One region of the Paenibacillus sp. FSL R5-0887 genome, then DNA from elsewhere that is predicted to be linked to it. Evidence: riboswitches for the same ligand, from Rfam matches in the RefSeq annotation. Region 1 holds a riboswitch; each other region holds the start of a gene.
What was found. A riboswitch is a leader RNA that binds a small molecule or an ion and turns the genes downstream of it on or off. The one in region 1 is predicted to bind cyclic di-AMP.
Positions count from the first base shown of each region.

Region 1 (7,997 bases):
CACGACTGCGGCTTCATATGAGTCGCCTGTATCAATATGTAGAGGAAAGCCGAAACTGTGCGAACTGCCCAGGACTAGAGAAGTGTCCAAATGATTTTCCTGGCCATTATAGTAAACTAACGGTAGAAACTGTGAATGGTTCAGTGGATCTATATGAACGCAAGACGGCATGCCGGCTTAAAGTGGCACAAGATAATCAGGATAACATCCGCAAACGTATTCGTAGCTTTTATGTGGACGAGCGTGTACTTAACGGCGGTTATGATGAGATAGATATTATGGGCAAAGACCCGCGCCGGGTCTCGGCTGTGAATAAAATATTTGATTATATCACGAATGTTAAAGAGGAAGGCCTGACTTCACGCGGCATTTATTTACATGGCTCTTTCGGAACAGGCAAAACTTTTTTGATGTGTTATTTACTGCATGAGCTTGCTGTTACTGGATATACCGGAGTGATCGTATACATGCCGGACTTTATAGAGGACTTGAAATCGATCATGATGGATGGCCAGAAGATGAAGGAAACTGTTGATACGATGAAAAACTGCGATTTACTTATTTTTGATGACATTGGTGCGGAAAATTTGAATCCTTGGGCTCGTGATCATGTACTTGGGGCGATCTTGAATTATCGGATGAACCGCAAACCAACCTTCTACACCTCGAATTATCCGTTGGATGGCTTGGAGAAACATCTTAGCTTTACGAGCAAAGATGGTGAAGAGGTCTATAAAGGCCAACGACTAATGGATCGCATTGCTCCTTTTGTGGATGTTCTTCCACTGCATGGGGAAAATCAACGAGGGGCCAATAGATAAGCCTGGAATATTCATAATGTAAAATTCAAAAGAGCAGTGATTCCTCTTTTATTGGAGGATCGCTGCTCTTCGTTTTTTTTAGTTATTCGAACTCAAACGCCGCTTTTTCCCTGCTACGAAGCAGGATCGCCTTAAGTCCTGATTGTTTTTCACTTGTTCAAACACACTTTCGGGTTGCAGCATCTGGCGGGCATACTGAATCTGATCGATAATTAGGGAATATCTCCCTAAAAATGAACTGATTCGTCAGCGAAAACAGATATTCTCCCGATTATTAGGGAGGAATTCCCTGATTCCGTTCATTTATAGCAATTATCGGCTATAATCAGGGAGGTTTTCCCCCATTATTCTCAAAAAAAGAAGCCGCCCCATAAGTAGCATTCACTACTTTTGAGACAGCTTCTTTTTATTGTGCGATGATTCCTTTATTCCGAGAGAATGAATTTAAGGATGACCATTCCGAAAAAGACAACCGTCATAAACGTGGTCATTCCGAAAAATCCGGTCATTAAATCCCCAAGATCATTGCGGGGTTCTTCGTTGATATGTTCTCGTGGGTCCCGTACTTGCGCGTTAACATCCATAGTTTCTGCCTCCTTACAGGGACAAGCCCTGTATTATTAGATGCAAATTGACATTAGTTTATGAAATAAGTCATTGACAATTAATGCGCTTTCTTTAAGTATACCGAAATGCTGGGGAGGTTGTAAAGAAAAGAGTACGCAAAAAAAATACATTGAAGGCAATATAATTGCGAGTGATATTTCACATATCCCATAAAGATATGTTATACTTGTAATGTGTCGGTAAGTGGTAATTTGGTTATCATATTACATGAAACAATTTATTAACTCATATTTCGGAGCAGCTTCCATGAACTAAGCTTTGGCTTAAGATGTGCGTAATGCTTCGCAAAACTTAAAGGAGGAACAATATCATGGCTATCGTGAACGTGTCTGACCAATCCTTCAGTAACGAAGTGGAAGGTCAAGGTACTGTAGTAGTAGACTTCTGGGCTCCTTGGTGTGGTCCTTGTAAAATGCTCGCTCCAATCTTGGATGAATTGTCCACAGAGCTCGGAGACGACGTGAAAATTGCAAAATTGAATGTGGATGAGAATCCGGAAACGGCTTCCCGTTTTGGTGTTATGAGTATCCCAACTCTGATCTTCTTCAAAGATGGTCAACCGGTAGATAAAGTTGTGGGACTGAACTCCAAAGAATCCCTGAAAAATATCGTAGCAAAACATCAATAATTGATAGATGCTACTGTTCGGGCCTCGGCCCTGCCACTCAGCGCCTTCGGTTCATTCCGGAGGCGTTTTGTGTGCTGAATGCCAACTAATCATGGGTCCAATTTAGCTGGAGGGGATCATTTTGGACAATATCCGCAATAAACTGGCACTACTACCCGATCTGCCTGGCTGCTATCTGATGAAGAATCAGGAAGGCACTATTATTTATGTGGGCAAAGCGAAGGTACTTAAGAATCGGGTACGCTCTTATTTTACAGGCAGTCATAATGGTAAAACGCAGCGGCTTGTCGCTAATATTGCTGATTTTGAATACATCGTTACGTCCAGTAACATGGAAGCGCTCATTCTAGAGTGTAATCTGATTAAGAAACATATGCCGCGTTATAATGTGCTTTTGAAAGACGACAAGACGTTTCCTTATATAAAAATAACGAATGAAACTCACCCGCGCCTTGAGGTTACACGCCGGGTGATTAAAGATAAAGCAAAATATTTTGGCCCTTATCCTAATGCTTATGCTGCTCAGCAGACAAAAAAGCTCCTAGATCGTATGTACCCGCTTCGTAAATGCGGCGTGATGCCAAAGGAGGTCTGTCTTTACTATCACATGGGCCAGTGTTTGGCACCGTGTGAGAAGGAGGTTCAGAAATCCGAGTATGAGCAGATTACGCAGGACATCGCTGCTTTTCTAGGCGGAGGTCATGAGGCGGTTAAAAAGGATTTACAGCAAAAAATGCAGGAAGCAGCTGAGGAATTATATTTTGAGCGGGCGAAGGAACTGCGGGATCAGATTATCCATATCGATGCATTGATGGAGAAGCAGAAGATCAACACTACAGATACTAAGGACCGGGATGTATTTGGTTATGCTGTAGACAAGGGATGGATGTGTGTACAGATTCTGTACATGAGACAAGGGAAGATGATTCAGCGCCATTCCTCCGTGTTCCCGTTCTATGGTGAAGCCTACAGTGACTTTATGTCTTATGTGACGCAGTATTATAGTGATAATCCCGCTTTGCCGCAGGAGATCCTGCTGCCGGATGTGCTCGATGAGGAATCTCTGGCTAATAAAGAGACTAAACCCGAGATCGCCATAGCTGCTCCAGCAGAAGCGGATTTACAACAGGGTGAAGATACTCCTGAATCGGCTGAAGAGGCTGAGGCACGTGCGACGGCGGCGGAGGAAGCTGCGGCAGCTGGGATCGTGGATGCCGCTGGCGGCGCCTCCATTCTGCAGGAGTGGCTGGGCATTAAGGTGCTTGTGCCACAACGCGGTCTTAAGAAGCAGATGGTTGGCATGGCTTGCCAAAATGCAAGAGTGGCTATCGACGAGAAATTCCGGCTGATTGAACGGGATGAAGAGCGTACCTCTGGAGCAGCGATCAGCTTAGGCGAGAGCTTGGGGCTTGAACGCTTGAGCCGTATTGAGGCGTTCGATAACTCGAACATTCAGGGGACTAATCCGGTCTCAGCGATGGTTGTCTTCATTGATGGTAAGCCTGCACGAAAAGAGTACCGTAAATATAAGGTTCGTACGGTGGTGGGTGCGGATGATTATGGAACGATGCGCGAGGTCATTCGGCGGCGATATGAGCGGGTATTGAAGGAGAATCTTCCGATACCGGATCTTATCGTGGTCGATGGAGGGAAAGGGCAAATCTCCTCTGCTATTGATATTCTGGAGAATGAGCTGGGATTATTCATTCCGGTCTGCGGCCTTGTTAAGGATGATAAGCATAAGACGGCTCAGCTTTTGGTTGGAGATCCGCCAGAGCCTGTCGCGCTAGCCCGGGACAGTCAGGAATTTTACCTTTTGCAGCGGATTCAGGATGAGGTCCATAGGTTCGCGATCACCTTCCACCGTGAACAGCGCGGGAAGTCCATGGTTACCTCCAAGCTGGACTCTATACCTGGTATAGGTGAGAAGCGCCGTAAAGCGCTGCTAAAGCATTTCGGGTCGCTTAAGAAAATTAAAGAAGCCTCCGTGGATGATTTCCGTACACTTTCTATTGGAGAAAAGCTGGCAAAACAAATTCTTGATGCGCTCAAGGATGAAGAGCCAACCTCATAGCAATGGTGACAAAAGAAAAAGGGTATCAAAGCAGCGACTAAAGCTGCTTTGATGCCCTTTTTTAATTTCATTACGTCTTCACATTAGTTTAAATCAAAGAAGAAGGCTCCACCGGCTTAGGCTTCTGTGGTGGATTAAATCGATAGACGATGTAAGCGACTATGAACGGCATAATAATCGCGAAGATACCCGCGCCTACATTTACGCTCTCCTTCATAAAGATCAGCGTAGCGCCCATCAGGATGCTGTCAAACACGACGTGGCTGAACATGACAGCAATAAATCCGTAACGAAGGAAAATATAACTGAACAGCAGCCCGATTACGGTCAGCTCAATGGGACGGGAGCTGATGGGATAGATCGGATATAACGTATGGCCAAACGCCCAAACCAGCGTGGTGATCAAGCAAGCGATAAAAGTGTTCCGGAACACCTTTTTCAGCATAGGAATTCCGAAAAAGCGATAAATGGCTTCCTCAGATAAACCAGCGAGCCATGCGACGATAGGCAGAAGCCAAGCATATCTCATGTTATAAGGAGATTGGGTGGCGTCTGTAGTAGACCAATTGTGCAAGGTAAACGATAATATGATGAACATAACCGTCTGCACCCCTAGCAGAACGAAAGCCCAGATGTATCCAGCCCGGATACTGTCCAACACATATTGTCCATAGCCGGGCTCTTTGGCGCGGGGCCAAGGGTTCATGCCTTCCTCTTTTCGCCATAAGCCATTGCCGCCCACTAAAGAAAAGTAGAGCAAGGAGGACATCAGCAGGCTGTACAAAGCATAAATGATAAACATAATGACAGAGGTAATCTGTGCTTCTAGCCCTTCGCCCGTTGATTCAGGCAGCATATTATAGGTGCTGATCATCATGATTACAAAATAGGCTGAGCTTAGGAATACTCCACGTTTAAAGGAAGTATGCTCTCTTCTAAGAATACTGTAGACGAGTGCCAGAATTCCTAAAATCAGTGTGGGTATACCGTAACCGAATAATGTTAGCTTTTCCGCTAAAGAGGTCTGTCCTTGTACGTAGGAGGTATGCCAAGCCGGTGCAGTGAATCCGGCATTAAAGCTGGATACCTGCTCTCCACTGAAATCAAAATAATAGTGCAATAAGGATTCGCCGACCTGAACAGTACTATCCGTATATACTAGCCCATGGCTTCCTGTATTCGATTCAATTTGTAGTTTGGCAGGATTTACTTCCCATTCCTGAAGCCAAGGACGAGCAAGATTCTCCTTCTGCGCTAGAGTGAGGTCAGCTCCCTTGTCCTCTTTTGCACCAACGGAAGCAATGCCTGGCCCCTCATCGGAGACAACTTTTGCAGCCTTTGAGAAAGCGACAATCTTACCGGTATACATATTGAGGTCAACGATGATTTGCGGCTCTTGCTCCGCTGAAGGAGTAAGCGTTGCCCGAAAGACATCAAAAGGATAGTTTTGATCCAATTTTTTCTTGGTGTAGTCCTCCACAAGCTTCTCGCGAGACATATAACCATAAAAGGAAGAGTCCGTCTGGTAAAGTACATTCCATTGATCGTTTGGTGCTTCGGTGTAGTTGAGCTTTTGTTCTGCGAATAATATGGCTTGGTCACGGGCTTCTGCCTTGCTAATGACGGTGGTATCTTCACCTGTAGGGCTACTAAGCAGTGAAGGGGAAATCTGAAACATAATAAATAGAATAAGACCGATAATGCCCGAGATGATGAGCCTCTTGGAGAGGGCACGTTGCTGTAAGGGCTGGCCGACGGGATTCATGTAACGCCTCCTTGTTATGTACTGACAATGTTATGTTCCATTATAGTATTAGTGCCTGGTTGGTTACAAAAAACATTATATGTTCTTTTTATGGGTAATAGAGATAGTATAGAATAGTCATGTGAATTTATACCATGAATTTTATCGTGTTCATTTCTGCACGAATGATGAGAATCGGTGTAATTGCAGGGAAAACACGGAAAAGTGATGAGAAAAGGCACTCCTTTTGATGCAGTCTCTTTAAACCGCATTTTTTCATGTGAATGAGCATTAATTGTGTCTTTGTGAATTCACTAAATAACGTATATAATTTGTATGCAATTGTATAGTAGCCGAATTTCTGGTGAAAACGGGGGAACCATAAGAAGTGATGAAAAGTGGAGTGTACACGATAAATGGCACTTTCATCAGGGGTGAATTTCGTTCTGGGAACGAATAGGGCAGCCTGCACAGTCCGAATCCGACAGCTAACCTCGTAGGCTAATTTACTGCAGGAACCAAGTCAGCATTGGTTTTCCAGTGCTTTTTTTGTTGGAATTTTTGATAAGAAGGTGAGCAAAGTGGCTTCACAGTTTCGCAGGATTTCTGAATTTAAGTTTCTGAAGCTCTCGCCGCCGCAGATACTGGTGCTTGGTTTTGCATCGATCATTCTGATAGGGGCCTTGCTGCTTATGCTGCCCATCTCAAGCACAAGCGGGAATTCCGTGGAATTTATTGATGCATTATTTACTTCAACGTCGGCAACCTGTGTTACAGGGCTTGTTGTGCTGGATACCGGAACTTCGTTCACCATTTTTGGGAAAACCGTAATTATGATCCTGATCCAGATCGGCGGCTTAGGTTTTATGACCATGGCCACTCTATTTTCACTGGTGTTAAAGCGTAAAATATCTTTGCGGGACAGGCTAATCCTACAGGAAGCCATGAATCAAGGCTCTATGGAAGGAATTGTGCGACTGATCCGGAGAGTCCTCATATATTCTCTTGTCATAGAAGGCTGTGCCGCTGTGCTGCTGTCTATTCGCTGGGCTTTTGATATGCCGTTGGGAAAAGCGATTTATTATGGCATATTTCATGCGGTGTCTATGTTTAATAATGCGGGGTTCGATATTTTTGGGGATTTTCGCAGTTTAACTGATTATGTATATGATCCGCTTGTGAATATTATTGTAATGTTTCTGATTGTCTCCGGCGGGATTGGTTTTATTGTAATGTCAGATCTGGTGGAGTTTCGGGTAACCCGCAGGCTGTCTCTACATAGTAAAGTTGTCCTGTCCACCAGCACAGGGCTGATTCTGATCGGAGCTTTGGTTATTTTTATATTTGAGTTTACTAACACTCGTACCCTGGGTTCACTGAATTTCGGCGGTAAAATATTATCGGCCTTCTTTCAATCCGTGTCTCCCCGTACGGCTGGCGCGAACACAGTAGATATTGCTGGACTTCGGCAGGCTACACAATTTTTTATAGTGATTCTTATGTTTATTGGTGCTTCTCCGGGCTCAACGGGCGGCGGGATCAAGACAACAACCTTTACAATGATGATTGGTGCTGTAATTGCTATGCTGCGTGGACGGGAAGATGTTGTGTTGTTCCGTTATCGGCTGGCTCAAGAGCGCATCTACAAGGCATTAACGATCACGCTGCTGGCTTTGTTGTTAATCGCCTCTGTGTCGATGATACTCTCCACAACTGAAGACAGTAATTTCTTGGCAATCTTGTTTGAGACGACCTCCGCCTTTGCTACGGTAGGACTGACTATGGGGCTAACTCCGGAACTGTCAGCGATCGGTAAGGTTCTACTCTGTCTGACGATGTTTGCAGGTCGGCTAGGTCCACTAACCTTAGCGTATGCACTCGGTCCCAAACAGGGTAAACCACTGTATAAGTATCCGGAAGGTAAAATAATTATTGGATAGGAGTTAATTAGAAATGAAAGCACAGCAATTTGTAGTAATCGGCTTAGGTCGCTTCGGTTCAAGCCTGGCGCTTGAGCTGATGGAAATGGGCTACGAGGTGCTCGGCATTGACCACCATGAAGAACGCGTGGAGGAAATGAGCGATCAGCTGACGCATACGGTA
Region 1 covers NZ_JBBOCE010000001.1:3,750,408-3,758,404, reverse strand. The annotation lists gene dnaI (primosomal protein DnaI) at 1-821, shown strand, start outside; gene MKY14_RS16760 (YqzM family protein) at 1,247-1,405, opposite strand; gene trxA (thioredoxin) at 1,759-2,076, shown strand; gene uvrC (excinuclease ABC subunit UvrC) at 2,198-4,150, shown strand; gene MKY14_RS16745 (CPBP family intramembrane glutamic endopeptidase) at 4,239-5,915, opposite strand; cyclic di-AMP (ydaO/yuaA leader) riboswitch at 6,236-6,413, shown strand; gene MKY14_RS16740 (TrkH family potassium uptake protein) at 6,476-7,834, shown strand; gene MKY14_RS16735 (potassium channel family protein) at 7,848-7,997, shown strand, end outside.

Region 2 (7,997 bases), 2.1 Mb from region 1:
ATAGAGCGCTCCACCAACTGTTCCTGGAATGCCACAGGCGAACTCAAGACCCGTAAGCTCCTTATCACGCGCATATCTGGAAACATCAATTATTTTGGCACCACATTGCGCATATAAGAGATTGTCGCGAATTCCCATTTCGGTAAGTCCTGCTGTTTGCAGAACGATTCCACGTACCCCTCCATCACGGATAATCACATTGGAGCCATTCCCAAGTACCGTAAGGGTTATCCCATTTTGTTCTGCATATGTAACAATCTTTTGAATTTCATCATAAGTAGCTGGTGCAGCCAAAATATCAGCTTTGCCGCCCATTTTAGTGTACACGTGATCTTTTAAATTCTCATGACTTTTCACTATTCCTGCAGTCATTAGCTGCTCTAGATCATCTTGAATTTTGTCAATATTCATGTTTTCATGCTCCTTTAACCATGTATAAATGATGGTCCTTGATCTATTTTAAAGAGTTATTATGAAATTGTAGGCAACCACAACTGTAACAACGAACAGGCTCCCTTGTCAATGACGGGAGCCTGTTCGTTGTATGATTTTAGATGATAATTACACAGCTTTATAGGCAGCAAGCTCGTAAGGAAGACACAGTGGCACACCCGTACGTGGATCCGGAACGATATCCGCTTCAATTCCAAACACTTCCCGCAATACATCTGGTGTCATAACCTCAGTAGGTGAGCCTTCGCTAACCACAGTACCGGACTTAATCGCTACCATATGCTGCGCATAACGAGTAGCATGATTCAAATCATGCACGACCATGATGATGGTACGGCCTTCTTCCTCATTCAGCTTTTGCAAAAGCTGAAGAACTTCGAGCTGATGCGCCATATCTAGGAACGTTGTAGGCTCGTCAAGGAATAAAATATCTGTTTCTTGAGCCAACGCCATAGCGATCCAAGCGCGTTGACGTTGTCCACCAGAGAGACGGTCAATAGGGCGATCATGAAAAGATTCCATGCCCGTAACAGAGATGGCATTGGAGATGATGTTGCGATCTTCTGCGGTCATCGTGCCAAATCCCTTTTGATGAGGGAAACGACCATAGCTGACCAGCTCAGATACCGTCAGACCGTCAGGAGCCGTTGGGTTCTGCGGTAGAATCGCTAGCTGACGAGCAACCTCTTTAGTTGAAAAGTTATGGATCGATTTGCCGTCCAGCATTACGGTGCCACTCTTCGGCTTCATAATCCGGGCCATCGTTTTGAGGATTGTAGATTTACCGGAGCCGTTAGCGCCCACTAGTGCGGTGATTTTCCCCGTAGGGATAGACAAGTTCAATCCCTTAACTATAGTAGCCTCAGCATACCCAATACTTAATTCTTCTGTATTCAAACGTTCTGACATGATCTACAACTCCCTTAAAAGTTTTATGGAGCTATGCTCCTAAGTATGAACTAATTTACGCTTTCGACTTGGCGAGTAAATATAAAAAGTAAGGTGCGCCAATAATCGCAACCACAATGCCAGTAGGAACTTCGGCAGGTTGCAATACCCATCTACCAATGGTATCAGCGGTAATCATAAGAAGCGCCCCTGTCAAAGCACTAGCAGGTAATAACACCTGATGACGGGGTCCCACCAGCCTGCGAGCCAGGTGTGGTGCTATCAGGCCGACGAAGCCAATACCTCCACTTACCGCGACGCAGGAGCCGGCAAGCGCTACGGCTGTTACCAGAAGGAGAATACGTTCCTTCTCCACACGCATTCCTAGACCTAATGAAGTATGGTCCCCTAGATTCAATACATTTAGAACCCGGGCTTTATAGAAGGCGAACGGTAACAGAATCGCGATCCAAGGCAGCAAAGCAAGGACGAATCTCCAATCCCCACCCCATATTTTCCCGGCGATCCAAGTAGCTACAAATTGATAATTATTAGGATCAAGCCTAAGTGCCAATACAAGCTGGCAAGCATTGATTCCTGCAGCGACCGCAATCCCGATAAGGATCAGCCTTGTAGGAGACAGACCATCTGCCTTCCGGTAGGCAAGAATATAGATTAAAGCTGCGGTCAGGCCAGCCCCACCAAGCGCTAGGAGAGGCAAGACAAATACCGGAGCTGCTGTTGTAGCCGGAAAAAACGAGATAAAAATGATTACCGCAAAACCTGCACCAGCACTTATGCCCAGCGTAGCCGGTTCTGCGAGTGCATTACGTGCGAGACTTTGTAGAATACAGCCCGATACTGCAAAGCCCGCTCCAACTAACAATGAAATTACGATGCGGGGTAATCTGAAATCAAATAAAATAAGCTTTTGCTGATGTGTTCCATCACCCATGAGTGTATGTAATACCTCTAGTGGGGATAGACGCATAAACCCTGTATTCATACTGACTATAAACACAACGACGATCAGTATAGCAAGGAGCACTAACACCGTTAAGGCGCGTGTGCGGCGTTCTTTTTCATCTGGAGTAAGGGTTAATTTGGGCATTACAGCTCCCCCTTCCGCTTACTCGCTAAATAAATAAAGAACGGTACGCCGATGATGGCAATTAAAGCTCCTAGCGGTGTCTCATAAGGTGCATTTATCATTCTTGCGGCAATATCTGCAAAGATAATCAATAAGCTCCCTAGAACTGCCGAGCAAGGGATAATCCAGCGGTAGTCCACTCCAACGAAATAACGTGTAACATGTGGAATAATTAGTCCTATAAAAGCAATCGGGCCAACCGTTGAAACCGCACTTCCAGCTAAGATAACCACAACAATCATACATGCCAATTGAACTAACCTTGTCCGCTGCCCCAGACCAACCGCAACTTCTCTTCCTAAGCTGAGCAATGTGACGGATCGTGATAACATCATCGCTGCAATTAAGGCTACGGCCACCCAAGGGAATATAATCTTGATCTGAGTCCAGCTAGCTCCACCCATCCCACCAGCTAACCAGAAGGCTATGTCCTGAGATAAGTTGAAAAGAATAGCTACTCCCTGACTAATAGCAACCAATAAAGCACTAACTGCCGAACCTGCTAATGTCAATCGCAAGGGGGTCAGGCCATTAAAAGAAAGCGAACCGATTCCGAATACGATAAAAGAGGCCACAGCGGCACCGATAAAGCAATACAACATTAGTGAAGTGAATGAGAGTGAGGGTGCAAAAGCAAATACTATGGCCAGCGCTACCCCTGCTCCTGCATTCAAACCTAACAGCCCTGAATCCGCAAGCGGGTTTCTTGTCATCCCCTGCATGATAGCCCCTGCTACTGCGAAGCAAGCACCGACTAAGGCGCCAGCAATAGCACGTGGAAATCGCAGTTCTCTAATCACCTGATGTTTTTGTAAATCTGGATTGAAATGAAATATAGCTTCCCATACCGTAGCTAACTTGATATCTGCCGCACCCACTGAGACCGAAAGTGCCAATCCGAAGGCAATGGCAGCAAGTCCAAAAATAAGAATACCAATGGCAGCTGCCGGTCGGGTATGTAGAGCTTTTTTGGGTTCATTTTTAATACGATTTGCGAAATCTGAGGGTGAAACCATGAGTCGTCTCCTTATTCAATAGTTACAATGGTTTATATGATAACAACAATCATTCTCATTATCGCAAAAATATTTATGTTGTACAATTGCAGGATCGATTTTTCCGTACTATGGGATTGGTTTATAAAAAAATGGTGCAGATCTTTGTATCCCGAGATACTTGATCTGCACGCCCTTCCCCACCGAAATGATCAGTCTCATTCATGGTGAATTACGACTTTTATTTCACAAGACTTTTTAGCACATCGTCAATGATTTTTCTGCCAGCGTTCGCACCACTGTAAAGCCAGCTGCTTGTTGAGCTCATTTCATGCACATTTCCAGCTTTTACAGCTGGGATGCCCTTCCAGATTGCACTATCTAGGATCTCCGAACCCTCAGTCTTATCACTATTTACAAGGAAAATATGATCTGCGGTCAGCTCAGAAAGCTTCTCTAGTGAGATCGGATTCCAAGTTGCTCTTGTTCCTACTGGGATCTCTGTTACTAAGTTAGGCAGCGTTACGCCAAGGTCTGTATATAATACAGCTCCACTGCTGCGGGTTTCGTCTACAATATAGAAGTTTTTTTGCACCAACCATAAAATAGCCGCGGACTCTTGTCCAATAGCTCCTGCAAGCTGTTCTTTCGCAGCCGCTGCTTTAACATCATAATCTTTAATGGCTTTTTCTGCTTCAGGGGTTTTGTTCAAAATCTCACCCATCTTGAGCAACGATTTGCGCCAATCTTGATTTAGTTCATCCCCAATTACATAAGTGGGTGCAATCTTATTCAACTGATCGTAAATCCCGTTCTGAACAGAAGACTCCGATGGGATGATAATAAGATCCGGAGCAAAGCTGGTTACAGCCTCTAACGGAAGGTCGTAACTAATTGTAGGAACATCCTTCAATTCAGTGGCCAGATAATCCTGAACGCCGTTTGTAACTGACCATTGAGCTACTGGAGTTACACCCAGAGTTACCAAAGAGTCTTCCAAATATGAACCCAGAACGCGCTGTGGATTAGCCGGAATCGTTACTTTATGACCCATTGCATCTGTTAACGTCTTAGGTGCAGCAGGTGCCTCTGTAGATTCTGCTGTAGGCGCTGTTCCTGCATTTGATGAGCTTTCAGCATTATTATTACCACAAGCGGAAAGTATTAGCGTCATCACTATTAGTCCGCTCATCGTCACTTTCATGCTTCCTGATCTTTTTCTGTTAAGCCAAAACATTAAAAACCCTCCTATATGTAACTGCTTTGATATTCAAAGGTGACCTTTACCTCTGCTTCACTTTTAAATGATATTGATTCTCATTCTCTGTGTCAACATATAAATTTCAAATTCTGTGGATTTGCAACAATTTCCTTCATATAAAATACAAAAGAGGTTATATTCCGAACGTTCCGGATATAACCTCATCTTTAATCTTCTACTTATTTATTTAAATGATACGGGACAGTCGCTACTACAACGTCCTTTTGATTCATTAGATACGAGCGGATTAAAAAGCTGGTCTGATTATGAAGCACGGCTTGCCACCAATGTTTGGTAATAAACTGTGGAATCAGAATCGTGATGTGATCCGTCGCAGCGGTCTTCCACTCTACCGTATCGATAAACTTCACTAACGGACGAATGATACTACGATATCTGGAACGAAGTACAATCAGGCGTACACCTGGATTCCATTCCTCCCACCGTTGCTCCATCTTATGAATGTCTTCTTCATCAAAGCCTACATACACAGCAACAACATTATCTGTTAGAGACTTCGCATAGCTGATGGAATGTAATACAGCACGTGTAACCCCTGCAACAGGAACAACTACAGTACTTCCTTTAATTACAGGTTTATCCGTAGCCGGACATATACGCAGTTGATCCGCAGTGTTCAAATAGTGCTTATGAATACGGTGGAACACGAACATTACAGCAGGTAAGAAAATGAATGCCATCCATACGCTCGAGAATTTAGTAATGATAAATATAAGCGTAATCGTCAATGTAGTCAGCATACCGATGGTATTTACTACAAATCTTTTCACCCATCCAGCGGGTCTTGTTTTGATCCAATGCACCATCATCCCCAGTTGGGATAAGGTAAAAGGAATGAACACGCCTACCGCATATAGTGGAATCAAACCTTCCGTATTCCCATGGAATGCAGTCACAAGTATGATAGACATAACTCCTAGAAAAATAATGCCGTTTGAGAAGCCAAGGCGGTCACCACGGACCATAAATGCATGTGGCAGATATTTATCTTTTGCAAACATAAAGGCAAGCAGCGGAAACGCTGAATATGCTGTATTAGCTGCCAAGAACAAAATCACTGCTGTAATCCCTTGAATGAAAAAGTACAATCCGCCACGGCCAAAGGTCGATTCAGCGATCTGAGAGACAACCGTAGCCTTTTCATCTGGCACAATCCCATACCAATACGCCAGCACAGTGATTCCGGTAAACATAAAGCCAAGGATAAGTCCCATGATCATTAGCGTCTTGGCTGCATTCTTCTCAGCGGGTGCTTTAAAGTTTGGGATCGCATTAGATACGGCCTCAACCCCCGTTAGGGCTGAACAACCAGAGCTAAACGCTTTTAATAGTAGAAACAAACTTACATTAGATACGGCGCTGCCTATTTCAGGAACATTCGCATGCGCGCCACCCATTGCATATTTAACGATACCGGAGATAATCAGAACAACAATCGAAACCACAAACAAATACACTGGAATTGCGATAAATGAAGCCGATTCAGTCACTCCGCGAAGATTAATGATTGTTAATAAAACGATAACAGATACAGCGATGAGAACAGTATGATTATGAAGACTTGGAAAAGCCGATGTGATCGCATCCGTCCCTGCCGAGGCACTAACCGCTACGGTAAGAATGTAATCCACCAATAATGAACCCCCAGCGAGCAGCCCTGTCGGAATACCAAGATTACTCTTGGCTACGATATAAGCTCCGCCTCCTTGCGGATAAGCAAAAATCGTCTGCCGATAGGATAAAATCAGGATGGCCAGCAGGCCCAATACGGCTAATGCAATTGGCAGGGAATACCAGATGGCAGTAAACCCGGCAGCCACTAGTACAATCAGAATTTGTTCCGTTCCGTAGGCTACAGACGAGAGCGCATCAGAAGACAGAACAGCCAGTGCTTTAACCTTGGATAACTTTTCATGATCGAGTTCATTCGACTTCATCGGACGTCCGATCAATAGTCGTTTTACCTTGCTTACCATGGTGGATACAGTTCCTTTCTTTGGGAGCTGAAACGGAATTTCCGTGCGCTGTTTTCATCGGTGGATTTCATAAATGCAGACACAAAAATAAGCATACGGAAATGATCCGCATGCTTATGCATGGTCATTTTCCCACCTTGCTTACGAGGTTAGCTGGCGGATTCGGGCTGTGGTTATAGCCCTACGGTAGAGGTCTGTTCGACCCGGTTCCGATTCACCCCATTGGCATGAATGCCAAGTTTGGTTCCCCCGTTTTTCCTAAGAAAATTCAGCGCATATTCAACTTCTCACAAGGTCTAATATTAGTCTACAAAGTGCCTACAGTAAAGCGTTGAAAAAAATGAAAAAAGAATGAAAAAACATCCAATAAGCTCAAATATAGCGTCTTATTGGATGCTCTCTTTCATTATCTTCAATTATCCCTCTAGCCCGTGATTTTAATACCTTTTCAGCTTTTTTGTACCTTCCAAAGTAAAAACTAAAATCCTAAGCTCTCCTCAGCATCTACTTCAATCACTTCTTCTTCCCTACGTCCATACCAAAGAAGGAGACTTATTAGAGCAAACGCTATTAAAGCTAACAAAGGAATCGTTATAAATCCGAAGTAGTTCAAGTAATCTTTATTACAAGGAACACCAACTGTACAAGGTAGAACTTTACTTAACGCTGGAATCTTCTGTTCCGCATAATGATAGATTGAGATACTGCCACCAATCAAACTTAATGGAAGCACATAAGGAATGATGCGCTTATCTCCACGGAAAGTGGCAATTCCCAATAAAAATAACTGCGGATACATAAAAATCCGCTGAAACCAGCAAAGCTTACAAGGTTCATACTTCAAGACTTCACTTAAATACAAGCTACCAGCTACAGCAACCAAAGAGACGAACCAGGCCAGATAGAGGCAGTTACGCTTGCAAAAAGATAGGAATTTTGTCACTTTGCCTCCACTGCTTTTGCGGCGGTGTTAATTTCAGATGTAATCGCTTCAATATCGAAAGGTTCAGCCGTTTTCACTCCATTAATGTAGAGCGAAGGCGTAGTTGTCACGCCTGCGTCAGTTGCCAACTGAATGTCTTTCTTCAGCTCATCTGCATAAGTTTTCTCTTGGATGTCTTTACGCAACAGATCATAATCGATCGCTAATTTCTCTTTTTCAGCAAGGCTTACCAAGAAATCCTCAGTGGCCCATTCCACGCTCTCATCCCCTTGCTGCGCATACACAGCATCATAGAACTTCCAGAATTCAT
Region 2 covers NZ_JBBOCE010000001.1:1,638,945-1,646,941, forward strand. The annotation lists gene murB (UDP-N-acetylmuramate dehydrogenase) at 1-411, opposite strand, end outside; gene MKY14_RS07345 (ABC transporter ATP-binding protein) at 562-1,362, opposite strand; gene MKY14_RS07350 (FecCD family ABC transporter permease) at 1,418-2,452, opposite strand; gene MKY14_RS07355 (FecCD family ABC transporter permease) at 2,452-3,507, opposite strand; gene MKY14_RS07360 (iron-hydroxamate ABC transporter substrate-binding protein) at 3,728-4,723, opposite strand; gene MKY14_RS07365 (APC family permease) at 4,927-6,744, opposite strand; cyclic di-AMP (ydaO/yuaA leader) riboswitch at 6,869-7,028, opposite strand; gene MKY14_RS07370 (disulfide oxidoreductase) at 7,223-7,687, opposite strand; gene MKY14_RS07375 (DsbA family protein) at 7,684-7,997, opposite strand, start outside.
Region 2: another riboswitch for cyclic di-AMP. It lies ahead of MKY14_RS07365 (APC family permease); the one in region 1 lies ahead of MKY14_RS16740 (TrkH family potassium uptake protein).

Region 3 (7,997 bases), on a different contig from region 1:
CTCTGCCGCTTAAATGGCTGATGGTGTCACTTTTAGCGCCGACAGATTCTGCAGTCGCGGCATTCCGATGCGGAAGCTGCCACGGGTCTCAACACCACCAATACCCTGATTACCGCTGATGGTATTATTCAGAACATCGCTAAGATTTACAGTATCCCTGATGGAAGTAAAGGATGATTTTGCTGCTACATACACGGGATCCAGAGCATGGATCAAAATTCGACCAGGTGAACTGGCAAAATTAGCTCCAGCTCCAAGTAAGGCCTCGAAATGAGATTGACAAGCACCGGCAACAATAGTCAACGCATCAAAATTCCGCTCATACTCCCTAGCTACCCTAATAGCAGCTATAAAGTTTTGCGAATTTTTATAGCTATTCAGACTATACAGATCGTAAGTATGCTGTTGCTTCAGTACCCCATCATGACCAGTGATCACTACAATATCTGGGCGTACACGGGGCAACAGCCGGTATAACGTATCAGCCATTGCAGATTCATGAACATGATGCCCTTCAGCGGGAATCCGCAGCTGCTCGTATAAGCTAAGGCTCTTATTCAAATATGCCGGATCGCCATCCAGATGCAGTACTTTACCTGGCACTTCAAAATAAGGAGCTTCCTTGGACGGTGGAGCCCATGTCCCCTCTGTTAGGGTTCCCCCGCTCCGCTGACTTTGCTCCTGACGGTCCTTCCGCAGCTGTGTCAGTGATTCCTTCGCTTTGATCTGTGCTTGCTGTCCCCGTTCCGTTATTCGGGTAGGAGGCACTTGAACCAGGTCATCCAGAGGAGAATCCGCCAACAGGCGGAAATCTGTGCCTTTAATGACGGCTCTATCCTGCACAATATTATCTACACGAAATGTTAAATCACCGCCATAAGATTTGCGAACGACCAAGTCTCCTAAATTCATTACAACCACCACCTCTACCCCATCGTATGGGCAAAGGCCTCAGTTGGTTCATAACTCAACATATTTTTAAAATATAAGAATGTATAATGCTCCACCAGAATAACATCCTTATATTTCTACGAGAAACGGTTTTCGTCCTTAAGACAACAACCGTTTCCTATTGCTTATTCAATTCCAGCGGCTAGCAAAACACCGCTTAAGCGGGCGTATTCTTCAAGACTGAGTGTTTCTCCGCGACGGGTCGGTTCAATACCCGCTTCTGCGAGTAAAGCCTCCAGCTGCTCACGTCCTTGTTCAGGGAAGTAACGAGCCTTCAGATTGTTAGCAATCGTCTTGCGGCGCTGTGTGAAAGAAGCGTGAACCACTTCAAAGAAATGCTTCTCACTCTCCACCTTTACCGGAGGATGCTCTCTAACCTTCAGACGGATAACAGCAGACTCCACATTAGGTTGAGGGATGAATACCGTACGTGGCACGATACAGACGAGCTCAGGCTCGCTGTAGTACTGCACGGCAATGCTAAGACTTCCGTATTCCTTTCCACCTGGAGATGCAGCCATACGCTCCGCAACCTCCTTCTGAATCATTACAACGATGTTATCAAGGGGAAGCTTCTCTTCGAGCAGCTTCATCAGAATCGGAGTAGTCACATAATAAGGCAGGTTAGCAACCACACTGACCTTGTTCACAGTGGTGAAATCTTCCTTGAACATTTCCTGCAAGTTCACATTGAGGACATCATCGTTACGAACCTTAACATGGGGATAGGGGGAAAGTACGTCTTTTAATATTGGAATCAGTCTACGGTCAATCTCTACGGCAGTTACAGCACCCGCTGTTAGTGCCAGACGCTCCGTCAGCGCTCCAATTCCCGGCCCGATCTCCAGCGCCCCAGAATCGCTATCTAGTCCAGCAGCGTCTACAATCTTGTCCAAAATATTCTGATCAATCAAAAAATTCTGTCCCAGGCTTTTCTTGAACTTGAATCCATAACGTTGAATAATCTCTTTGGTCCGTTTTGGAGTCGAAATTTCCTCTCTACCACTCATGAAGTAATGCCTCCCTGATCAATTTGGGCGAGAGCCCCGGCAAATTCCTCCCGCGTAATCCCAAACATCGCCAGCCGCTTGTACAGCTGTTTGCCGTTACAATATCCGATTCCAAGCAAATTACCAAGTGCCATACGTCTTTCAGCAGCCCGAGGGTGTACAAGCATTCCAGCGGCCATAAGATCATCAATACCAATCAAAGCAGGTGCTCCTTCAAAAGAGGTATGTACATTACGCAGCGCATGACGAATCGCCTCTGGCGATGCATTCTCTACACCGATATCCCCTTTTCGAGTTGCGTCCTTCTCTGGAATAAAAGCATGCTTGCAGCCCGGCACCTTCGCTGAAACGATTTTACGAATTCGCTCCCCAGCATGGTCCGGGTCCGTAAGAATAATAACCCCTCTACGTTCCATAGCAAGCGCGATCTTAGCAATTACAGTCCGGTTTACAGCAGAGCCGCCTGTCTCAATGGTATCCGCTTCTACAGCACGCTTAATGGCTACGGTATCGCTTTTGCCTTCAACGACGATTAATTCCTTAATCATATTTCTTGACTCCTTCCAAAAAAAGCAAAAAGAAGAGGATTCGCTCCTCTTCTTTTGGTTAAAGAATGTATAAGTGATGAGCGGTTGCTCTGCGATCAACGAAATGATCATCCAGCGTTCCTTAACGGTTATCATCACTATAGCTTATCAAAGGATTTTTTGCAAAAGCTTCAGTTCTAGTTAAGCTCTGGTTTCACAGGTCCAATCACATAAACGGTACGTGATTTACGGCCGAAATTACGAGCATGGCTCAGGGAATCATAATAGACATCCACTTTATTGCCTTTAATGGCACCGCCAGTATCCTCTGCACGGCGGAATCCAAGCCCATCGATATAAACCCACCAGCCAATAGGAATTACATTCGGATCTACTGCAATTGTACGACCTTCCGTTACGCGTGTTCCGGAGGCAGTTTTAGTACCTATCCCTGGCTCTTCTGACGAATAAGCTGTCATGGAGACGTTCTTAATCATCTTCTTGTACTCAAAGTCTACGCCAGCCTTGCTTGTGACGTTCTTAGTCTTAGCGCTAACTTTAGTCGTTTTGGAGGTAGTGCTTGATTTGGAAGTTGTTGTAGCTTTAGCAACTACAGTAGGCTTAGGAAGTGCTTTAGTACCAACGGCAATGATCTTATCTTTTGTTACCGTTTGTACTTCCTTGCCGATCATGCGCATAGAGGCCAGTTCTCCGTCTTGATAGATCTTTTCAATATGCTGAACCATGACGCCTGGTTTGCCTGCCTGTGCCACTCTAACTGTTCCCACAGTAAGGGAGGGATCTGCTGTCTTAATAACACGGAAAGGTAAGTTAGTTGTTCGCTGTACCGTTTGCTTGTTGATACGAACGATCTTAATCTCCATGTCAGCAGAGATGGTGGTGTCTAACGAAGGAAAAATCTTATCATAGCCTTCTAGGTTGATACCCAGTTTGTCAATCGCTTGACCGATAGTGTCTTCGGTCGTATATAACGTTTTTGTTGCTCCGTCCGCAGTAAGGCTAAATTTCTGCGCACGATTGATAACGACACGGTCACCGTCTTTTATTTCATCACTCAGACCTAAAGATAATTCATCATGCGGCTGCAGCGAAATTTGCTCTTTCTCCAACACATCACCAAGAAGTGCTTCTCGCGTTTCAAGTGTCTGTGTTTGCCCGTCTATTACTAAAACTAATTGTTTATTACTTTGACCGTGTACGTACAGCAGAATTAACAGCGCGATTGCGATTGAAATCACACCTGCAAGTAAAAGTACGCGAGTATTTACTTGCTCCCACCGTAATGCGAAAGACCTGCTGGATGACTGCGAATCATGGGATACCTCTGGTTGGAATAAGCCCATTCTCTCCATCCTCCTTACATAGCCTCGTCGTCAATTTGTATATCATGAGGACTGAATTTCTTTGACGAAACTATTTGAGATTGTCACAGGATACGCACGTATTAACTTAGCGTCTCCTGCTCATGGATCGCCTGCTCGGCACAGCTACTCCCACACCTGTTATATAACAGTATGCGGGCAACATTCAGTTTATTCAAAAATAAAGAAGCCTAAAAAGAGTTCTCTTGAGGACTCTTTCGTGGCTTCTCCGATGTCAGAATACGCGGGAATGTTTGTGCACGAGGTTGCCTCTCTTACTTGCGCTTACGGGGTTAGCTGTCGGGTTCGGACGAAAGAGAGACGCCCTATTTCAGGTCACCCGCTCACGGCGGTTGCCCTTAAATTCACCCCAAAGACCACGTGAAGAAATCAAATATTGTTCTGCGGCAATTCCTAGTCGTATTCAAGATACAGGCATGCGGCAGTTCAATATTGGTTCCCCCGTTCTCCATACGGAGACTCAGCGAGACGATCCATGAATCAATGGCTGTCACAATAACAACAGCTCACATCACTGAAAAGATGATATCCTGTTTTGATGCATGTTGTAAAGGACGATTCAACCACGTTTACGCAAATATATGGTTAAAATATTGTAATAATCAGCCGTTTTTATATTAAAAAAGTTTAATATATCGGCCATTCTCTATTTTTCACCCGTTTTACTCCTGTTTTCAGACAATCCCAAATCGTTCCAGTGCGTTCGCATACGTAATTTTAGCCAATTCTTCCCATGTTAACCCTTTAATTTCAGCCGCAGCCTCTGCTACTAACTTCACATGAGCACTCTCATTTCGCTTGCCTCGGAAGGGGTGTGGAGTCAAATATGGAGCGTCTGTTTCGATCAATAATCGGTCCAATGGCGTCTGTGCAAGCACCTCTTTAGGCACTCTGGCATTTTTGAACGTGATCGGTCCTCCAAATGACAAATGAAATCCTAGGTCTAGACACATTTTTGCGGTTTCCCAGCTGCCTGAGAAAGAATGCATTACGCCACCAATTTCATTTGCTTTTTCCTCCCGTAAAATCCGTACGACATCTTCATGGGCATCACGGTCATGTATACAGATTGGCATTTTTAGTTCACGGGCTAGTCCAATTTGTTTGCGGAAGACCTCCTGCTGCACATCCTTGGGAGAGGTATCCCAATAATAATCCAACCCAATCTCTCCGATGGCCACCACTTTCTCATGGCTGCAAAGAGAGGCGATCCAATCGAGGTCCCCCTCTTTCATATCAATCGCATCCTGTGGATGCCAGCCCACCGCTGCATAAATATAATCATAAGATTCAGCCAGCTTCATCGTTGAAGGGATCGTTTCCCGATTAAATCCAATATTGATCATCTTGCTAACTCCGGCCTCTACTGCACGAGCTATAACTTCCTCGCGATCCTCGTCGAATTGAGGCGCATCTAAATGTGTATGTGTGTCGAACAGATACATTTTAAAGCTCACTCCTTGTTGTTTTTATCAATAGTTCCATAAATATTTGTATTATTTTGCAAAAATCTCTGCTACAGAAAAGGGCAACCGTGTAAGGGCTTTTTTCAGCTTATCCTGTGGGAAATATAGGTGATATCTGCCACGATGAATTCCGCTTATTGAGCGCACAATATCCGATACCTCTGAAATTTCCCGCAATTGCTCATTGCGATCAAGCAGTAAAATTTGATTATTGTCGAAGGCTGCTCCTGGACGGAACACATCATAAGGCAAATCTGTCGGATAATCAATCTCTAAGTCATATTCTGGGTTAAGTCCCGCTCCCGCAAAACTGCTGCGGATTTCCGTAATCATATCTGTATCCAAATTCTCGATCTCTACATATTTATACAGTTTACGATGAATAAAACGGGTACACAAGTCGCTTAATAACTCATCTTCTTCAAGTGTCCATTGCATAAAAGCAGTCTGTACCAGTGCCTCATCAAGCATTAAATATTGCTTCACTGTTACTTCTCCTCGAAAGAGATCTTCCAGCGGAGCGATCATAAAGCGAAATTTGTACTCCTCTTGGAACAATTCTTTAGCTCTACGGAAGATTTGACGCAAAATAATTTCAGAGCTGCGCGTCACCGGATGAAAATATACCTGCCAGTACATTTGATAACGCGACATTAAATAATCTTCAATGGCATGCATACCTGATTCTTTTACTACAATCCGCCCATTATAAGGACGAAGCATTCTCAAAATCCGATCAATATCGATGGTTCCATAGTTTACACCTGTATAGTACGCATCACGCAGCAAATAATCCATACGATCAGCATCCAGCGGACTGGAAACCAAATTGACAACAATTTCATGCTCATATGTCTTAGAGATAACTGAGGCTACTTTACGAGGAAAATCTTCCTCCACATCACGCAATATTTCGGTGATCTCCGTGTCCTCCAAAATAATTCGGCAGGTCCAATCCTCATGGTTCATTTCAAAAGCTTCTTCTATAGAATGTGAAAATGGACCATGCCCTAAATCATGCAGCAAAGCCGCACACAAAGTAAGCAAACTTTCTTCAGGAATCCAATCCTTATACCCGCTGCGCTCAAATTGCGAAATGATTCTGCGTGTAATTTCATATACTCCTAAAGAATGAGAAAAACGACTATGCTCTGCACCATGAAAAGTGAGATATGAGGTACCTAACTGGCGAATCCGGCGTAAACGCTGAAATTCTTTTGTATTAATTAGTCGCCAAATAATCGTATCCTGTACGTGAATATAATTATGAACGGGATCCTTGAAAACTTTTTCTTCCGTGAGCGGCTGCTTCATGAGATCAACTCCTTCTAATAATTTAATATGATTTTAACTAATATCAGTATATAATAAGTAATTATGTCGTACTTTGTCGAAAAGTATCATTTTTGGTCTTGGTAAATCGACAAAATGCTTTCAGGGTAATTCTTAATTTTTATAGGGACATTCAAAGTTCTTATGGAAATTTTCTTATTCAGCCTATGAAAAAAGGTTGACTGATTTGGGAATCGTTGGTATTATAAGTATCATAAAACAGTGAACAATGTCGAATAATGACGTTTTTGGAACATTGAGAGGAGTAACGATTGTTATGATGAAATCAACAGGAATTGTAAGAAAAGTAGACGAACTTGGACGGGTTGTTATTCCTATTGAATTACGCCGTACACTTGGCATTGGCGAAAAGGACGCACTGGAAATTTACGTTGATGGCGAACGGATTATGCTTAAAAAGTATGAGCCTGCCTGCATTTTCTGTGGCAACGCTGAGAACGTAACTTACTTTAAAGGAAAAATAGTTTGTCATGAATGCATATCTTCCATCCCTACCCCTGTGACAAACTAAATTAAATAGTATATAATAGAACTAATCAAATTGTTAATTCTAACCTTTTCATATCTCCTTGACCTCCCGTGACCGCGGGAGGTATTTTTTATGTCTGGGTTTGCCCTCCTGGTTATCCCCTCCCTAAGGGCAATGTGCTTCAAGACGGAACTAGTAATACTTAGTTGTATTTCTTACAGTTATTTTAAATGCTTTTTACCATTAAACGAATTAATTGTATTTTGTACACTTATATTTCCTATATCTCCGTGAAATCAATCCTTTCCACCTTTATAACTGTATGAAGTACAACTAAACGAACAAATACATAAAAAAATTCAAAAATAACTGTACAAATTACATTTAACCCACAGATAAATCACTCAAGCTCGAAACGGCTCCGAAAATCCTTAGTTATTCTAGGAATTCGTCTATAACACTTACTCTTCTGCTCTATCAAGCAACGCATTATAAATATCCCGTTTGGCTACACCCCGGTCTGATGCCGCTTTTTTCATAGCCTCTTTCCGTGGTACATCCTGTGCTTCGTAATGAGCTACATGATCTTCAATGCTTAACTGACGCCACCACGCCGATTCTGCGATTTCTGCATCTTCCTTGCTCTCCCCTTCTACGACAATAACATATTCGCCTAGCGGAGGATGTTCAGCCAGCCATAGTGTACATTCCTCAATCGAACCGCGTAGAAACTCCTCATATCTTTTCGTTAATTCACGTGCCAACACAATCTGGCGATTACCGAATGCTTCTTGAAGATGAGCAAGTGTCTTAACTAC
Region 3 covers NZ_JBBOCE010000003.1:44,878-52,874, forward strand. The annotation lists gene yabG (sporulation peptidase YabG) at 10-912, opposite strand; gene rsmA (16S rRNA (adenine(1518)-N(6)/adenine(1519)-N(6))-dimethyltransferase RsmA) at 1,077-1,961, opposite strand; gene rnmV (ribonuclease M5) at 1,958-2,509, opposite strand; gene MKY14_RS30665 (3D domain-containing protein) at 2,686-3,852, opposite strand; cyclic di-AMP (ydaO/yuaA leader) riboswitch at 4,138-4,367, opposite strand; gene MKY14_RS30670 (TatD family hydrolase) at 4,566-5,336, opposite strand; gene MKY14_RS30675 (HD domain-containing protein) at 5,388-6,671, opposite strand; gene MKY14_RS30680 (AbrB/MazE/SpoVT family DNA-binding domain-containing protein) at 6,967-7,221, shown strand; gene rsmI (16S rRNA (cytidine(1402)-2'-O)-methyltransferase) at 7,641-7,997, opposite strand, start outside.
Region 3: another riboswitch for cyclic di-AMP. It lies ahead of MKY14_RS30665 (3D domain-containing protein); the one in region 1 lies ahead of MKY14_RS16740 (TrkH family potassium uptake protein).

Region 4 (7,997 bases), on a different contig from region 1:
TCGAAAGCTGCAACGCATTCGGATTATGAATATTCGCCTGGGGGCATTGCAAACGGGAGAATGGCGGGAGCTGTCTGCTGATGAGAAGAAAGAGCTTGGAGCTACGCTGAACTACGAATTACTGTAGGAATGTTATTACAATGTTACAGGTCCATATAGAATGTAGTACTCGCAACAAAAAAGAGCTGTCCGGGGTCTAAGACCTTTGGACAGCTCTTTTTATTACCTTACGACATCACTTATTCAGCAGAGGGAACAATCCCTGTAAACTCTTTGGATTCTTGATATTTGCGAATAATGGAAACCTCTACCCGGCGATTCTTGCTTCGACCGGTAGCTGTGTCATTATCCGAAATAGGATGATACTCGCCGTATCCAATCGCACTAAATTTGCGCGGATTTAGATTCGTGTTCTGCAGCAAAATCTTCATAAACTGAAGTGCCCGATCCGCACTCAGATCCCAGTTGGATGAATAGTTGCTATTAGAAATTGGAATATCGTCGGTGTGCCCTTGCACTACTACATCATAATCCGGGAATTGCTGCAGCATCGTTGAGATGGATTTAGCTAATTGCCGCGAATCATCCTTAACAATGGCTTGGCCAGAGGCGAACAATGCGTTATCACTGATCGTAATCATTAGCTGAGATTGATTAAGCTTCGTACTGAGCAGATCAGTTAGACCGTTGCTCTTAATATATTGATCGAATTGTTTCTTAAGCTTCTCTAAATCCTCTTGTTCCTTTTGTCGTAGCTTTGCCATTTCTGCTTCTTCAGCTTTCTTGGAAGTAGAGCTACCCATCTTATCATTTTTCCCTAGATCTTCTTGAGTTTTACTAGGCATTGCTGCCCGCTCTTCAAGAATACCTGTACCGCCATTAAGTGCGGAACTGAAGGCTTGACTCATCTCTTCAAATTTCTTGGCATCCGTTGCGCTCATAGAATACATAACGATGAACAGAGCCACCAGAAGAGTCATGAGGTCGGAATAAGGTAACAGCCACGATTCATCGGCATGTTCTTCATGCTCTTCGTGTCTAGTCTTTTTGCTCACCTGATCCACCGTCCTTCTCATTTAACTTAACGCGTTGCGAAGGTGTTAGGAATACAGCAAGCTTCTGATTGATGGCAATAGTAGATACACCGGACTGTATGGACAAAAGACCTTCGACCATCATCATTCGAACTTCGATTTCTTGTTTGGAGAGACGTTTCAGTTTATTAGCAATAGGATGCCATAATACGTAACCTGTAAAGATACCAAGCAAAGTGGCGATGAAGGCAGCCCCGATTGCCGCAGCCAATTTGTTCATATCACTCATATCAGCCAGAGCGGCGATGAGGCCGATAACCGCCCCGAGCACCCCAAGGGTAGGAGCATACATACCTGCCTGTGAGAAAATGAGCGCTCCTGCTTTATGTCTATCCTCTGTGGCGTGGATATCCTCCATGAGGACATCGCGGACAAAATCCTGATCATTTCCATCAATGATCATCCGCATGCCATTCCTGAGGAAGTTATCTTCTATTTCATCGACCTTTGATTCTAGAGCCAACAGACCTTCACGCCGTGTGATAGAAGCCCATTCCATGAACATAGTGATTAATTCGGGTTTACTGATTAATTTCTTTTTGATAAAAATCATTTTGAACAGACTTGGAATCTTTTTGACCTCGTTGAAAGGAAAGGCCATGAAAATAGACGCTGCCGTACCCACCAAGATAATAACGTAAGCAGCAGGTGTGGCCAAAGCATGAAGTGGAGCGTGCTTGAGGATCATGCCCCAGATTACAGCAACCAAACCAAAAATTAAACCAATTATTGTTGAAATTTCCATTTTGCACCTCGTCCGTGAGATTTAAGATGTGTTCCGACAATGCCGCGTATATCATCCTTGAAACAGCGGCAGGGCACTCTGTGCGAAACCGAATTAACGTATATTCTTATTTATCGACATCATTCGGTTTTTTGTGAAGTCATTTTTTCGGCTATAATGGATAAGGTAAGTAATTATTCATCTGTGAAGAAAACGGAGTGATATACGTGGGTGTAAAGCATGGTAGAGATTACGGTGAAATTCTAACAGATTTGACCGAAGCCGTCGGACGAATTTCCGATGGATATTTATTTTTTGAGATGGATCCGGACGAGTGGCAGGAACTACCCCAAGAATCAAAGCTGGAGGTATGGGAAGCATTGGCTGAGGATCTTTTCTTCGCGCTGGGTAATGAACCTATGATTGAAGTGGGGAGCGGCGTAATTATTTACGATAAGGACACGCATCGCATTAATATTTTAGTTGGCGAAGAGGATTTGGCTTCAGTGGTTTTGATTTAGGCAGAGGAGACGTCTGGACGTAATTTGCCCGTAGTTAGTAGCCCGTGTTAAAATTGATAAAGCCGAGTTATAATCGCTGGGATTTGTGAATACATTAAATCGAAAATATCGCCTTTATCCTGGCACATCCCTTGGACCTCAGAAGCTAAGGGATGTTTTGTTTAACGCCTATGTCAAGTAAAGGGAACTGCGCACTTTACTGCAATTTTTTGTAAGGGAGGAAACGAATTGTTATTTACGGAAGAGGAACTGCGTGAGGAGATCACCAAGCTGGAGGGGTGGAAGCTGGATAATAATGTTATGGTGCGAAAATATATGTTCAGCCAATATATGAAGGGCATTGCGTTCGTTGATGAAGTAGCCACGATTTCAGAAGCCTTCGATCATCATCCACATATTACGATTGATTATAAAACAGTTACCCTGCGACTTGAATCTAATGAAGAAGATGGGATTACGGCTCTAGATCTTCGAGCGGCGCATGAATTTAATGAAGCCTTTGAAAAAAATCATTAGTTTAGCCAAAATCATAAAATAAACGCCCGTGCATAGATAGTCACCTATCTCATACACGGGCGTTTTTAGTTGCTTGATGGGTTACTTTTTCTCTGAGAGCCAGAGTGCGACGTTGGCGATCTCTTCAGGGGCTAGCTTCTCCTTAAAGGAAGGCATTTGACCACGTCCTTTGGTGACGATGCTGTAGATTTCCTCAGCGTCATGCTGGCCGCCTTCATTCTGAAGACTTGGTCCAACTCCACCTTGAAGCTGATCGCCGTGACAGGTGATACAGCTGGCTTTCACGGTTGCTTCTGCCTTTGCTGCGTCCAGTTGAACTACCGGCATCGTGGGCTTATTTTCTTCCGCTACCTCTTCTTTACCCGGAAGTGTAAACATGAGTACTACCGCAAAGGCACAGGCGGCAAAAAACAAACCGCTCATGATCCATTTCTGCATCCCAATTCGTCCCTTCTATGTAAGCTGCTCCCTACATTATAGCTTATGGTGAAGCGTTATCATAGGGTTTGTGACAAAAAAATGAACGAGAATACAATCATTCTTATGAAATATCTGGTATTTAATATCATTTATCATAGACCATGCAATAAAAAGGTTTGTCTCCTGTAGGTGTGCGGCGTTCATACGTATCTGTAATCGTAAATCCACATTTTTGATAAGTTCGAATGGCGCGTTGGTTCCAGGTCAGGACTTCTAGATCTATCTCTCGATCAGGATAACGACTCAAGGCTGTCTGGACGATGGCATCTACGAATAGTTTGCCTAAACCATGGCCGCATAGATCGGGGCGCATCCCAACTCCTAAACGGACGACTCCTTCCATCGGGAACAACTGTGCGAATCCGCACAAAACCTCTTGTTCATTTAATATGGAGATATATTGTTCCTCCCGGAGCTGCGGATCGCCAAACTCGATGCCAAGAGCCTGCATCTGCTCCCACGGCATCCAGCCATAAATATTATATGGGGGCGTATAGCTCCACTTACAAATAGCTTCTCCGTGAATTGCCTCCATAGGAACAACATGAAAAGTTACCGAGGGATTTATCATAAAGTCAACGATCTCCTTTCACGAGGACATTGCTATATTACTAATTATATACAAAATGGGGGAGGTTCGACTCAGAAACTTTATATGAGAGGAATGTTTTACAAATTATGAGAGGGGTAAATAAGTAATAAGACAAAAAAACAAGCTCTCCTCCAAGAGTTACCTTGGAAAAGAGCCTATGTACGTTACTTATTGAACATCATCATTGTCTTCCGATTCAGCAGCAACCGATTGGTAAGCGTCTGTGCTCATAATGCGCTTAGCACCAACGTAGCGTTTCACGTAGTAGCTATCACTCAGAGAGCTAATCGTAACACCGCGTGAGGTAGAAGCGTGTGCGAACTTACCTTCACCGACATAAATGCCGACATGGGAGACACCTTTGCCACTTGTATTGAAGAATACAAGATCTCCGGCTCTTATATCATCACGGGAGATTGCTGTGCCCATTTGATATTGGGAACCTGATTGGTGTGGAAGGTTAATGCCAATCTTATCAAACACATACATTGTAAATCCGGAGCAATCAAATCCGTTAGTGGATATACCGCCGGATACGTATTTAGTACCGATGGCCTTGTCAATCACTTTATCCATTTTGGAATCTGCGAAAGCGCTTCCTGCTCCGATGGTGAGGATGATGGAAAAGCTTAGTACTGCTGCTGCTAACTTCTTCTTCAAAAGTGTATACCCCTTCCAAATGCCTACGAGGTTAGCTTAAGGGTTCGGTTGAAGGTCCCCTATGACCCCTCTATATAATGGAGGTCAATTCACCCAAAGTTGGTTCCCCCGTTTTCCTAATAGTTAGGAAACTCGGCTCATACTGTTGATTAGGATTAGCTTGTAATCAATACATGACAAAACCTTTGTAAATAACAACTTAATGATTACAAAAATGTTACTAAAATCTCACTGCGCTAATTGTAACAAACAGAAAGCCGCTTGGCAATCGTTTTTAACATATTAATGCAGAAAAATTGGCATTTTTACGGTAGAAAGGCATATGTAAGCGTTAATAATGACCTAATTTTTAATATAATTGCAATTTTTATCAAATAAACGTGTTTCAATTGGGCTCTATTAGTGTAAAAATATATTATGGAAAAAAGAAAAACCCGAATTTGATTACGGGAATAATCAGATTCAGGTTCATATAGTTGTAATTATGAGGTTATAGTTGTGAGGAAGGTTTCAATCGAAGGCTACAGCTTGATAAGCTGAAGTACTCATTACTCTTTTAGCGCCAACATAACGATTGGCCCAGTAGGCCTGACTGAGTGAAGTGATGGTCACTCCACGCGAAGAGGACGATTGTGCGAATTTTCCGTTTCCAACATAAATGCCGACATGGGATACTCCATTGCCAAGTGTGTTAAAGAACACTAGATCACCAGAACGCAGATTGCTTTTGGATACAGCAGTTCCAACGCTATATTGAGCTTTTGATGTACGAGGTAAAGTAAGACCCACATTCTTGAATACATATTTTGTAAATCCAGAGCAATCAAATCCGGCAGTGCTTGTACCTCCGGTTTTATAGGCAACTCCAATAGTCTTTGAGATTACAGTGTCCATCTTAGAGTCGGCAAAGGCGCTTCCTCCACCAATAGATAATGCCATTACAAGTCCTAGCGCCGCAGCGACGCATTTTTTTCTTAAATTATGTCTTTTCAAAAGATGTACTCCTTCCAAGGCCTGCGAGGTTAGCTTAAGGGTTCGGTAGAAGATTCCCTATGATCCCTGTAAAGCGAGATCAATTCACCCAAAATATGGTTCCCCCACTTCCCGGTGCAAAGGAATTAGGCGTGTTAAGCACCAAGAGAATGACGTTTCGACAGTTACACTTACGATAAATACATTTAGTTATGTAGGAATCGTTTCAATTGATTACAAAATTGTTACTAATAGCACAGGACTTATTGTAACAGAGCTTTTATGATTTTGCAAATACTCTTAAGTTATCCGTAATGAGAAAAAGTCCCAGCTCCTGAATACAGGAATTGGGACCTTTTTATTATGTCAAATAAGGTTAATTTATTGTGGAAATGCTTTGCTACACCATAGATGATATTGTGCAGAGATTCCCCACATTTTTAAGAGCGTAGAAGGTAGTGGTGAGATTTGCCGTATTATAAGTGCCGGCAGGCCGGGACAGAACAGACCCGTCAGTCCGCACACTAGCAGTAAGAGCAAGCCTCCCGCACCAAGTACAATGGAAACACCTATAGCAGGAATCAGTGACCGCAAGCAGATGAACAGTGAGGAGAACATTCCTGTACCGCCGGTGTAACCAAACTGCATATATAGAAGAAACAGGCGCACGATAAAAATATATATAAGCCATGCCAATACGTATGGTACTAAATGAAGTAACAAAGTGTAGTTAAACAAAGAGGATAAGAACAGCCCGTACATTTTTGGAGCAAGCCAGTAAAGCGGCAGCAGGGTCAGCACCCATTCGATTAGGCTAAAGACTAAGACAGGTAGTCCATAGATCTTCATGCCGGGGAAAAAGAACAGCCCGCGCTCGCCCTTTCGCTCCTGGTGCAGCTCATGCAGCAATCCTGCCCTTATGAAAGGAGAAAGCAGAAGTCGCAAGACAACAAGTCCTAGAAGCATCCATAACCAAGTGCGTATCGTAGGGTCAGTATTCAAGCTGAACTGTCCCTCGATATAATACAACAGTCTGCCCATACCGCTGCCGCCGGCGTCTTTATCTGGATAGCGCAGTAGAATTGGAATAATGGCAGATCGGATGAAACCATACATAAAGTAGCCCCAGAGCAGTCGGTAGATGAAGAGCAGAATTAAAATATAAAATTGCTCCTTCATGCTTTGCCAGCCGCGGGTTATCGATGTTCTCACAATCATTCACCTCACCAGACAAGAGTTCCGAGCACGGTTTCAAGTAGTTTAGTTACACTTAACGTCCAGCGAGAGAGCGTCTTGGGCTCTATTTCCGCCAGCCTAAAGTTGTTTAAATGTTTGCTCTCCAATAAGATGGAATGCTCAGGGTCAATCTCAGCAGAGAGAAGAGGCTTATCGCTTAACAATTGAAACGTAGTCTCTGCTCCTTCACCGTTCCAGACCCGCTGCACCGAAGAGCTGTCGGCGAATGTGAATTTCACGGGAACATCAACGTAATGGCTCCCTTTATTTGAAATCTTCACTAATGATTCGTAGCTTTGAGCATCGCCGCTGTTATTTTTTTTAAAAGTAATCGTATCTACTGAGAAGTCAGGCGCACCATCACCATAAATGTAATCATCGAAATAGGCCTGCCATGATTTTTTGGTTACCTTCTCAACGACTTTCTGAAAATCTGACGTAGCGGGATGCTGGAAACGGAACTTACGAGCGTAGGAGGACATGATGTTGTTCATTGCTTTGGTACCTACCTGGCGTTCGATATCTTTAAGTACAAGCTTGCCGCGGATATAAACATTTCGGCTATAGGAATCCGCCCCTGCATATTTCCACGTTTCCAGATTTAACGGCTCAGGTATAGTTACCAGGCTGGCCTGTAAAGGCAAATTAGACTTGATACCGTATTCTTGTTCCATAAGTCTGTCTTCGGCATAGGAAGTAAAGCTTTCATCCAGCCAGGCCTCCTCGAATTCATTGCTGGCTACCATACCGTAGAAGTATTGATGGCCGATCTCATGAATGACGGTTCTTTCAAGTGAGGTATCTGGAGAAGAATCCGCGGCCCCAAAGGCTGTAATAAGGGTAGGATATTCCATTCCTCCCGCGCCGTTTCCCTCCTTAGGTGGGACGATAATAGACAGCGTAGAGTAGGGATAAGGGCCATACCATTTGCTGAAGTAGGTCAGGGCAGCCTTGGCAGCTTGAAGGTAACGCTCTTGTAAGTCTTTGTGCAGTGGGTCGAGATACACCTTAATTCGTACTCCAGGCACTTCCGGCGTAGAGAAAGCTTCCTCTGCTACTGTAAAATCAGGGGATGCAGCCCAAGCGAAGTCGTGGACATCATCGGCGTAGAACTGATATATTTTTTGATCTTGTTTGAGCTTGGCATTTTTTACAGGAAATCCGGTCGCAGCCACCGTATAGTTGGAAGGAACGGCAATCGT
Region 4 covers NZ_JBBOCE010000002.1:2,034,975-2,042,971, reverse strand. The annotation lists gene rluF (23S rRNA pseudouridine(2604) synthase RluF) at 1-127, shown strand, start outside; gene motB (flagellar motor protein MotB) at 240-1,055, opposite strand; gene motA (flagellar motor stator protein MotA) at 1,039-1,839, opposite strand; gene MKY14_RS26875 (hypothetical protein) at 2,046-2,339, shown strand; gene MKY14_RS26870 (4a-hydroxytetrahydrobiopterin dehydratase) at 2,568-2,855, shown strand; gene MKY14_RS26865 (c-type cytochrome) at 2,937-3,293, opposite strand; gene MKY14_RS26860 (GNAT family N-acetyltransferase) at 3,421-3,906, opposite strand; gene MKY14_RS26855 (C40 family peptidase) at 4,096-4,587, opposite strand; cyclic di-AMP (ydaO/yuaA leader) riboswitch at 4,593-4,735, opposite strand; gene MKY14_RS26850 (C40 family peptidase) at 5,098-5,526, opposite strand; cyclic di-AMP (ydaO/yuaA leader) riboswitch at 5,584-5,722, opposite strand; gene MKY14_RS26845 (hypothetical protein) at 5,941-6,771, opposite strand; gene MKY14_RS26840 (M1 family metallopeptidase) at 6,783-7,997, opposite strand, start outside.
Region 4: another riboswitch for cyclic di-AMP. It lies ahead of MKY14_RS26855 (C40 family peptidase); the one in region 1 lies ahead of MKY14_RS16740 (TrkH family potassium uptake protein).